Regions from separate parts of the Amycolatopsis sp. La24 genome, predicted to be linked through region 2. Evidence: riboswitches for the same ligand, from Rfam matches in the RefSeq annotation. Region 2 holds a riboswitch; the other holds the start of a gene.
What was found. A riboswitch is a leader RNA that binds a small molecule or an ion and turns the genes downstream of it on or off. The one in region 2 is predicted to bind thiamine pyrophosphate.

Region 1 (4,517 bases), on a different contig from region 2:
ACTCCGCGGACTTCTCGGCCATGCCCGCCTCGATCGCCTCCACAGAGGACAGACCGTGCTCCTCGGCGTACTTGCGCACGTCCTGGGTGATCCGCATCGAGCAGAACTTCGGTCCGCACATCGAGCAGAAGTGCGCGGTCTTCGCCGGTTCCGCGGGGAGCGTCTCGTCGTGGAAGGACCGCGCGGTGTCCGGGTCGAGCGACAGGTTGAACTGGTCGTTCCACCGGAATTCGAAGCGGGCCTTGGACAACTCGTCGTCCCAGTCCTGCGCGTACTGGTGGCCCTTGGCGAGGTCGGCGGCGTGCGCGGCGATCTTGTAGGTGATCACGCCGGTCTTCACGTCGTCGCGGTTGGGCAGGCCGAGGTGCTCCTTCGGCGTGACGTAGCACAGCATCGCCGTGCCGTACCAGCCGATCTGCGCCGCGCCGATCGCCGAGGTGATGTGGTCGTACGCCGGGGCGATGTCCGTGGCGAGCGGGCCGAGCGTGTAGAACGGGGCCTCGCCGGTGAGCTTTTCCTCCAGCTCCACGTTTTCCTTGATCTTGTGCATCGGCACGTGGCCGGGGCCTTCGATCATCACCTGCACGTCGTGCTCGCGCGCGATGTGCGTCAGCTCGCCGAGGGTTTCCAGTTCGGCGAACTGAGCCCGGTCGTTGGCGTCCGCGATCGAGCCGGGACGGAGGCCGTCGCCGAGGGAGAACGTGACGTCGTACTCGCGCAGGATCTCGCACAGCTCGGAGAAATGCGTGTACAGGAAGGATTCCTGGTGGTGCGCGAGACACCAGGCGGCCATGATCGACCCGCCGCGGCTGACGATGCCGGTGACCCGGCGCGCGGTGAGCGGGATGTAGCGCAGCAGCACGCCCGCGTGCACCGTCATGTAGTCGACGCCCTGCTCGCACTGCTCGATCACGGTGTCGCGGTAGATCTCCCAGGTGAGCTTTTCCGGCTCCCCGTTGACCTTTTCGAGCGCCTGGTAGATCGGCACGGTGCCGACCGGGACCGGCGAGTTGCGCACGATCCACTCGCGCGTCTCGTGGATCCGCTTGCCGGTGGAGAGGTCCATGATCGTGTCGGCTCCCCAGCGGGTGGCCCACACCATCTTGTCGACCTCTTCCTCCACAGAGGACCAGACGGCCGAGTTTCCCATGTTGGCGTTGATCTTCACCAGGAAGTTCTTGCCGATGATCATCGGCTCGGTCTCCGGGTGCTTGCGGTTGACCGGAATCACCGCGCGACCGCGGGCGACCTCGTCCTGCACGAACTCCGGAGTGCAGCGTTCGCGCGCGGCGATGAACTCCATTTCCCGGGTGATGACCCCGGCTTTGGCCCAGCCGAGCTGGGTGTTGTGCTCCCGTCCGTCAGCCCAGCCGGAGCGGAGCGGGTGCAGTCCATTGTGGACATCGATGTTCGCGTCCGGATCGGTGTAGGGGCCGGACGTGTCGTACACGTCGAAATGCTCCCCGTTCGACAGGTCGATCCGCCGCGCCGGAACCCGCAGTCCGGATTCGGTGCGGTGGTAGACCTTCCGCGAGCCGGTGATCGGCCCGGTGGTGACGGACGGGGCGATGGCACCCTGGTTTTCCAGCGTCGTCAACGACGTTCACTCCCTACGCCGGCATTACCCGGTCAGGTTCATGCGGTCGGTGACGCCGGGTGTCCGCGAGATGGACACCAGCCACCCTCTCAGCCCGCCAAGGCGCGAGCTCCCGCGTTGCATTCGGTTGAGGTTGCTTGTCCGACGATGCCATGCGGTGTCGGGTTGACACAACCCTCCCGCCCGTCTGGCCGAAGCACAACGAAGGCCTCCCCGGTGATTTCGGGGAGGCCTTCGGGGAATTCGGCGCGGGTCAGGCGTCCGCGGGTTCCTTGGGCGGCAGCCAGGTCAGGCCGGGAACGCCCCACTTGTTTTTCTTGAGCATCTTCTTCGCCGCGCGCGCGTGGCGGCCGACGAGCCGGTCCAGATAGATGAACCCGTCGAGGTGATCGGTCTCATGCTGCAGGCACCGCGCGAAGTAGCCGGTGCCCTCGACCTCGATCGGATTTCCCTCGACGTCGAAGCCGGTCACCTTCGCCCACGAGGCGCGCCCGGTCGGGTACGACTCGCCCGGGGCCGAGAGGCAGCCCTCCCAGTCGTCGTCCGGGTCCGGCATCGTCTCCGGGATCTCGGAGGTCTCCAGCTTCGGGTTGACCACCACGCCCTTGTGCGCGACGCCCTCGTCGTCCGGGCAGTCGTATACGAACACCCGCAGGTCGAGCCCGATCTGGTTGGCCGCGAGGCCGACGCCCTCGGCCGCGTACATGGTCTCGAACATGTCCTCGACGAGGGTGGCGAGTTTGTCGTCGAACTCGGTGATCTCGCGCGTGGGCTGGTGCAGCACGGGTTCGCCGGCGATGCAGATGGGGTGGACGGTCACGGACGCCGAGTTTAGTCGGACCCTTCTGGTACACCTGGATCGGACCGTGACGCGCCGTGTCGGATGCCCATGTCGAGCATGGGTTCCGTGGTTCAATGACGCCCGCGGAAGGACTGCCGACACCGATTGCGAGGACCGCATGGACGCCGCGGAGTCGATGGCTGAAAACCAGCCGTCGCCGCCGGAGAATGTCGGTGGCCTGACCGAACGCGAACTGGACATCCTCGCGTTCGAGCGGCAGTGGTGGCGCCACGCCGGGGCGAAGGAGAACGCCATCCGGGAGCGCTTCGGACTGTCCTCCACCCGTTACTACCAGTTGCTGAACACGCTGCTGGCCAAGCCGGAGGCCGTCGCGGCCGATCCGATGCTGGTCAAGCGGCTGCGCAAAACGCGCGCCGCCCGTCAGCGCAAACGCGGGGCCCGGCGGTTGGGGATCGAGCTGTCATGAGCGTCTTCTCGGGACTGTCCCGGCCGTTGAAGGCCGCGGGGGTCGCGCTGATCGGGGTAGCGGTCGTCGCCGCCGTCATCGGCGGGGTCACCGTGCTCAACACGAGCGGCGACCAGAACGCCGGGCCGAGCACGTCCGGCGAGCCCAGCGCGCCCGGCGGATCGTCGTCCGCGCCGTCGTCGTCCTCGTCCTCGGCGCCCAGCTCCGCGCCGTCGTCGCCCGCCTCGTCGGCACCGGCCTCGTCGTCCGCCGCTTCGTCGGCACCGTCGTCGGGCCAGCCAGGGCAGCCCGGCGGCCAGCCGGGCCAGCAGCCAGGGCAGCCGGGCCAGGCGGGTCCGGACCAGCAGGCCTCGAACAAGTGGGTCACCCTGCGGGTCTACAACAACTCGCTGATCAAGCACCTCGCCGAACAGGCCGCCGCCGACTTCCGCGGTTCGGGCTGGAACGTCGCCGAGGTCGGCAACTACTCGCAGGGCAACATCCCGACCACCACGGCCTACTTCCGTCCCGGCACCGACGAGGAAGCCGCCGCGAAACAGCTGGCCAAGGAGTTCGGCTTCCAGGCCCAGCCCCGGTTCGACGGCATCCAGAACTCGAGCCCGGGTGTCATAGTGATCATCACGAAGGACTACCAGCCCGGCGGACACCAGGGCAGCTGACCTGGTTCGTGACAGCCCGCGCTACGGCGCGGGCTTTGTCATGTCTGCCGGACCCGGCGCTCGGCTGCGCTCGAGGTACGTGCGGGGAACCCTGCGGGAATCAGATTCCGTCAGGGTTCCCCTCACGTACAGCTCTGGTGCGGAGGCGTCCTCAGCGTTCCTGCTGCGCCTGCGCGTAAGCCTCCAGCGTCGCCAGCTGCGCGGCGTCCAGCGAGGGCCGCACCGCCTCGCGTGCCTTGTCCAGATGCGCCGCGGTCACCTCGCGGGCCTCCAGCGACTCGCGCATCGCGGTCAGCGCCGCCTCTCGGATCAGCGCGGCGCAGTCGGCGGCCGAGTAGCCCTCCAGGGCCGCCGCGGTGGCCGCGAGGTCCACATCGGACGCCAGCGGGGTGTGCTTCGCCGTCGCGGCGAGGATCGCGGCGCGGGATTCGGCGTCCGGCGGTGGGACGTAGATCCGCCGCTCCAGCCGCCCGGGTCGCAGCAGCGCCGGGTCGACCAGTTCCGGCCGGTTCGTCGCGCCCAGTACGACGACCTCGCGCATCGGCTCGACGCCGTCCAGTTCGGTGAGCAGTGCGGCGACCACGCGGTCGGCCACGCCGGAGTCGGACGACTGGCCGCGGCGCGGGGCGAGCGCGTCGATCTCGTCGAGGAAGATCAGCGAGGGGGCGGCGTCGGCGGCCCGGCGGAAGAGGTCGCGGACCGCGCGTTCCGATTCGCCGACCCATTTGTCCAGCAGTTCCGCGCCCTTGATCGCGAACACGTTCAGCGCGCCGGTGCCGGCGAGCGCCCGGACCAGGAACGTCTTGCCGCCGCCGGGCGGGCCGTACAGCAGCACGCCGCGCGGCGGCTCGATGCCGAGCCGGGCGAACGAGTCCGGGTAGCGCAGCGGCCACAGCACGGTTTCGGTGAGCGCTTCCTTGACCGACGTCATGTTGCCGACGTCGTCCAGCGTCAGGCCGCCGGTGGCCAGGTTGTCCGAAGTGGACAGCGAGA
Region 2 (4,517 bases):
CGGACGCGCCGGGTGGCGTCCGTCTGCGTCGGCGCGCACATCCTGGCGGCGGCGGGGTTGCTCGACGGCAAACGCGCCACTACGCACTGGTCGACGGCCCGGCAGCTGGCCGCGGAGCATCCCGAGGTGACCGTCGACGCGGACCCGATCTTCATCCGCGACGGGTCCGTGTGGACGGGCGCCGGGCTGAGCGCCTGCCTCGATCTCGCGCTGGCACTGGTAGCCGACGATTTCGGGCCGGAATCAGCCTCGCGGGTGGCCCGTCAGCTGGTGATGTTCCTGCGCCGGCCCGGTGGGCAGAGCCAGTTCAGCGTGTCGCTGGAGCCCGCGTCCGCGACCCGGCGGGTCGACGAGCTGCGGCAGTACATCGCGGCCCACCTCGCGGATCCGCTGACCGTCTCCGACCTCGCCGCGCACGCGCATGTGACGGACCGCCAGATCACGCGTGTGTTCAAGGCGGAGCTGGGAATGACCCCTGCCGCCTACGTCGAGCACGCCAGGGTCGAGGCCGCGCGGCATCGCCTGGAGACGACCGACGACACGTTGTCGCGGATCGCCGGGACGTGCGGGTTCGGCACGGTGTCGACCTTGAACCGCTCTTTCCGGCGGACGCTGAACACGACGCCCAGCGAGTACCGGGAGCGGTTCCGGATCGTCTCGAACGCCTGACCCGCGCCGGGGCAATTTCGGCGAAACGTCCTGCTCGCCCCGGTCACCCGGCAAAGATTCCCCGGTGCGGATCGTTCTCTACGCCGTCTGGGGCGCTTAGGTCGTGCTCGGGCTCATCGGAATCGCCAGGTTCTGGTTCATCCGGATGTTCCCGCTGCCGTGAACCGGACGGGGCTCAGCCGAGCAGGCCGAGCACCACCATCGATAGGAGGACGACAGCGGTCGAGAACGCCGCGACCCACGTGCGCTGTGCGGCGGTGAGCTGGGCGGATGTGCTGTTCATGGCGAGTCCTAGCGGGGCGAGTGCCGATGATTCCGCTGGGATAGCGCCTTGATCTAGCTCACTGTTACCGCTTGTGATCAAGGTCACGTCGATTGCGCGCGGTGTGCCACAGCACGCCTCCCGCGGCGGCCACCATCAGGCCGAACGAACCCATTCCCACTACGAGTGCCTGGACCATGAGGCCTCCTTCCGTCGCGTCTGTCCGGAAGACGCGCGAAGGGGCCGTTCATGTTGCCAGGGTTGCCGACATCACACCTGGTCAGCGGGCCGCCAGTACCCCGTCGATCTGGCGGGCCAGCGCGAAATCGCGTTCGGTCAGGCCGCCGAGGTAGTGGGTGCTGAGGCGGAAGGTCAGGGTGCGCCAGCGGATGTCGATGTCCGGATGGTGGTCGGCTTCCTCGGCTAGTTCGGCCACCCGGTCCACCACCTCGATCGCCGCCGGGAAGGACGGGAGTTCGACCGTCCGCACGATGACGGCGTCCTCGCGTTGCCACTCCGGGACGGTGCCGAGGGCCTCTTCCACCGCTGAGTCGTTCAATAGCTGCGTCATCACTCCATGGTGTCGGCTACGCTGCGGCATTGCCACGGGAGTCCGGTACGCCGGGCTGAGAGGCGGGCCGTCAACCCGCGACCGTTCGCACCTGGATCCGGATCATGCCGGCGTAGGGAGGCCGTATCGCTCTCCCTCATCCGGCGCAGTGCAGGAGGGGAAGAATGATGTCGCGGACCGTCCGCACGGTGGCAGGCCTCGCCGGGGTCTCGATGCTCGCCAGCGCCTGCTCGCTGTCCAGCGGCGACTCGGGCGGGTCGTCCGCGAGCCAGGACCAGCAGACGCCGACCGTCACGCTGGTCACGCACGATTCGTTCGCCGCCCCGCAGGACGTGCTCGACGCCTTCCAGCGCCAGTCCGGGATCAAGCTCAAGATCCTCAAGTCCGGCGACGCCGGCGCGCTCACCAACAAGCTCGTGCTCACGAAGGGCAACCCGATCGGCGACGTCGCGTACGGCGTCGACAACACCTTCGCGTCCCGTGCGCTCAGCGAGGGCGTCTTCCAGCCCTACACCAGCCCGGAGGCCGACCGCGGCCCGCAGCGCTACTCCGTCGACCCGCAGCACCGGCTGGCGGCGGTCGACCTCGGCGACGTCTGCGTGAACATCGACCCGGCCTACTTCGCGAGCAAGGGTCTCCCGGAGCCGAAGAGCTACGACGACCTCGCCGACCCCAAGTACAAGGACCTGACCGTCGCGGAGAGCCCGGCCACCGCGTCGCCGGGGCTGGCCTTCCTGCTCGGCACGGTCGCGAAGTACGGCGAGAACGGCTGGCAGAGCTACTGGCAGAAACTGAAGGACAACGGCCTCAAGACCGTCAGCGGCTGGGAGGAGGCCTACACCAAGGACTTCTCCGGCTCGTCGGGCAAGGGCCCGCGGCCGATCGTGGTGTCCTACGCCTCGTCGCCCGCCGCCGAACTCGGCGAGGACGGCAAACCGCGCACCAAGGCGCTGCTCGACACGTGCTTCCGCCAGGTCGAGTACGCGGGCGTGCTCACCAACGGCAAGCAGATCCCGCAGGCGCAGAAGGTCGTCGACTTCCTCTTGTCGCAGCAGTTCCAGACGACGGTCGCGGCGAACATGTACGTCTACCCGGCGCGCCAGGGCGTCGAACTGCCGGCGGGCTGGGCCACCGCGGCTCCGCTGCCGCAGGCGCCGGCCACGATGCCCGCGGACAAGGTGCAGGCCGGCCGGGAGAAGTGGATCGGGGAATGGCGCTCGCTCATGGGCGCGTGATCCCCGCGCGCACTGTCGGGCTCACGCTGCTCGGTCTGCTGCCGGTCGCGTTCCTGGTGGTGTTCTTCGCCTGGCCGGTCGTGGCGATCGTCGGCCGGGGGTTCTCCGCGGGCGGCGTCGACACCGTGCTCGGCGACCCGCAGACGTGGCGGCTCGCCGGGTTCACGCTGGCCAGCGCGGCCGCGTCGACCGTGGTCGCGGTACTCGCAGGGCTGCCGGTGGCGTACCTCCTGGCGCGGGTGCGGCTGCCCGGGGTCGGGCTCGCGCGCACGATCGTGCTGGTCCCGTTCGTGCTGCCGACGGTCGTCGTCGGCTTGGCTTTCCGGGCGATCTGGCCGGACGGCGGCGTGCTGCCGCTCGTCCTGGCCAACGCCTTCTTCAACGTCGCCGTCGTCGCGCGCACGGTCGCCGGGCTGTGGGCGCACCTCGATCCGCGAGCGACTGAGGCCGCGCGGGCGCTCGGAGCTTCGCCGTGGCGAGCGTTCCGGTCGGTGACGCTGCCCGCGCTCGGCCCGGCCGTCGCGTCCGCTGCTGCGGTGGTTTTTCTGTTCTGCGCCACCAGTTTCGGCGTGGTGCTGATCCTCGGCGGCGGGAGCTACCGGACGCTGGAGACCGAGATCTACCTCCGGACGGTCGACCTGCTCGACCTCTCCGGCGCGGCCGCGTTGTCGCTGATCCAGTTCGCCGCCGTGGTCGCCGCGCTGGTGCTCGGGGCGATGGCGCGCCGGAAGCGGGAGAACGCGGTGAAGCTGCGGTCCGCGCAGGTCACCGCACGTCGGCCGCGCGGCGGGGAGTGGTGGACGGTCGGTGCCGCTGTGGTGGTGCTCGGCCTGCTGCTGACGCCGATCGTCTCGCTGCTCGTCGAGTCAGTGTCCGGCTCGGATGGATGGAGCCTCGCCGGTTACCGGGCGCTCAACACCGTCGGGCAGAACGACGCCTTGCAGGTCTCCGGCTGGATCGCGGCGCAGAATTCGCTTGCTGCGGCCACCGACGCGACGCTGCTGGCGATGGCCGTCGGACTGGTCGCCAGCGTCGTGCTGGTGGCGCTTCGGCGTTCGCCCGGCGGGCTCGCGCGCGGGATGGGCGAGACCATGGACGTCGCGTTGATGCTCCCGTTGGGCGTGTCCGCGGTGACCGTCGGCTTCGGCTATCTCGTGACGCTCGACGCGCTGCCCGGCGACCTCCGCACGTCGCCGCTGCTCGTGCCGTTCGCGCAAGCGCTGGTGATCATGCCGCTGGTGGTGCGGATGATCCTGCCGGTGCTGCGCGCGGTCGACGTCCGGTTGCGCCAGGCCGCCGCGACGCTCGGCGCGAGTCCGTTACGGGTGTGGCGGGAGATCGACTTTCCGCTGGTCGCGCGGTCGGTGGTGGCCGCGGCGGGCTTCGGGTACGTCGTCGCGCTCGGCGAGTTCGGCGCGACCAGCTTCCTCGCCCGGCCGGACGCGCCGACGCTCCCGGTGGCCGTCGCGACGCTGATCAGCAGGCCGGGGGAGCTGAACAACCAGATGGCGTACGCCTCGTGCGCCCTGCTCATGGTGGTGACTGTGGTGGCGGTGGCGTTGATCGACCGGTTCGGCTCGGTCCGCGGCCGCAGCACGGTCGGGGAGTTCTGATGGCGTTAACGGTACGGGATCTGACTGTCCACTATGGATCGTTCGCCGCGGTCCGCGACGCACGGTTGGACATCGCCGACGGCGAGGTGCTCGCGTTGCTCGGACCGTCCGGTTCGGGCAAGTCGACGCTGCTGCGCGCGATCACCGGGTTGGAGCCGGTGTCGTCC

Region 1: linked by a shared signal. The riboswitch ahead of thiC (phosphomethylpyrimidine synthase ThiC) and the one ahead of PUT80_RS17125 (thiamine ABC transporter substrate-binding protein) in region 2 are both predicted to bind thiamine pyrophosphate.

Annotation. Positions count from the first base shown of each region.
Region 1 is NZ_JARACH010000085.1:10,092-14,608, forward strand. Features, by position in the region: gene thiC (phosphomethylpyrimidine synthase ThiC) at 1-1,597, opposite strand, end outside; TPP riboswitch at 1,591-1,723, opposite strand; gene PUT80_RS42485 (peptide deformylase) at 1,851-2,417, opposite strand; gene PUT80_RS42490 (DUF3263 domain-containing protein) at 2,557-2,865, shown strand; gene PUT80_RS42495 (LytR C-terminal domain-containing protein) at 2,862-3,524, shown strand; gene PUT80_RS42500 (AAA family ATPase) at 3,676-4,517, opposite strand, start outside.
Region 2 is NZ_JARACH010000015.1:118,978-123,494, forward strand. Features, by position in the region: gene PUT80_RS17115 (GlxA family transcriptional regulator) at 1-669, shown strand, start outside; gene PUT80_RS17120 (4a-hydroxytetrahydrobiopterin dehydratase) at 1,212-1,502, opposite strand; TPP riboswitch at 1,527-1,638, shown strand; gene PUT80_RS17125 (thiamine ABC transporter substrate-binding protein) at 1,670-2,737, shown strand; gene PUT80_RS17130 (iron ABC transporter permease) at 2,713-4,350, shown strand; gene PUT80_RS17135 (ABC transporter ATP-binding protein) at 4,350-4,517, shown strand, end outside.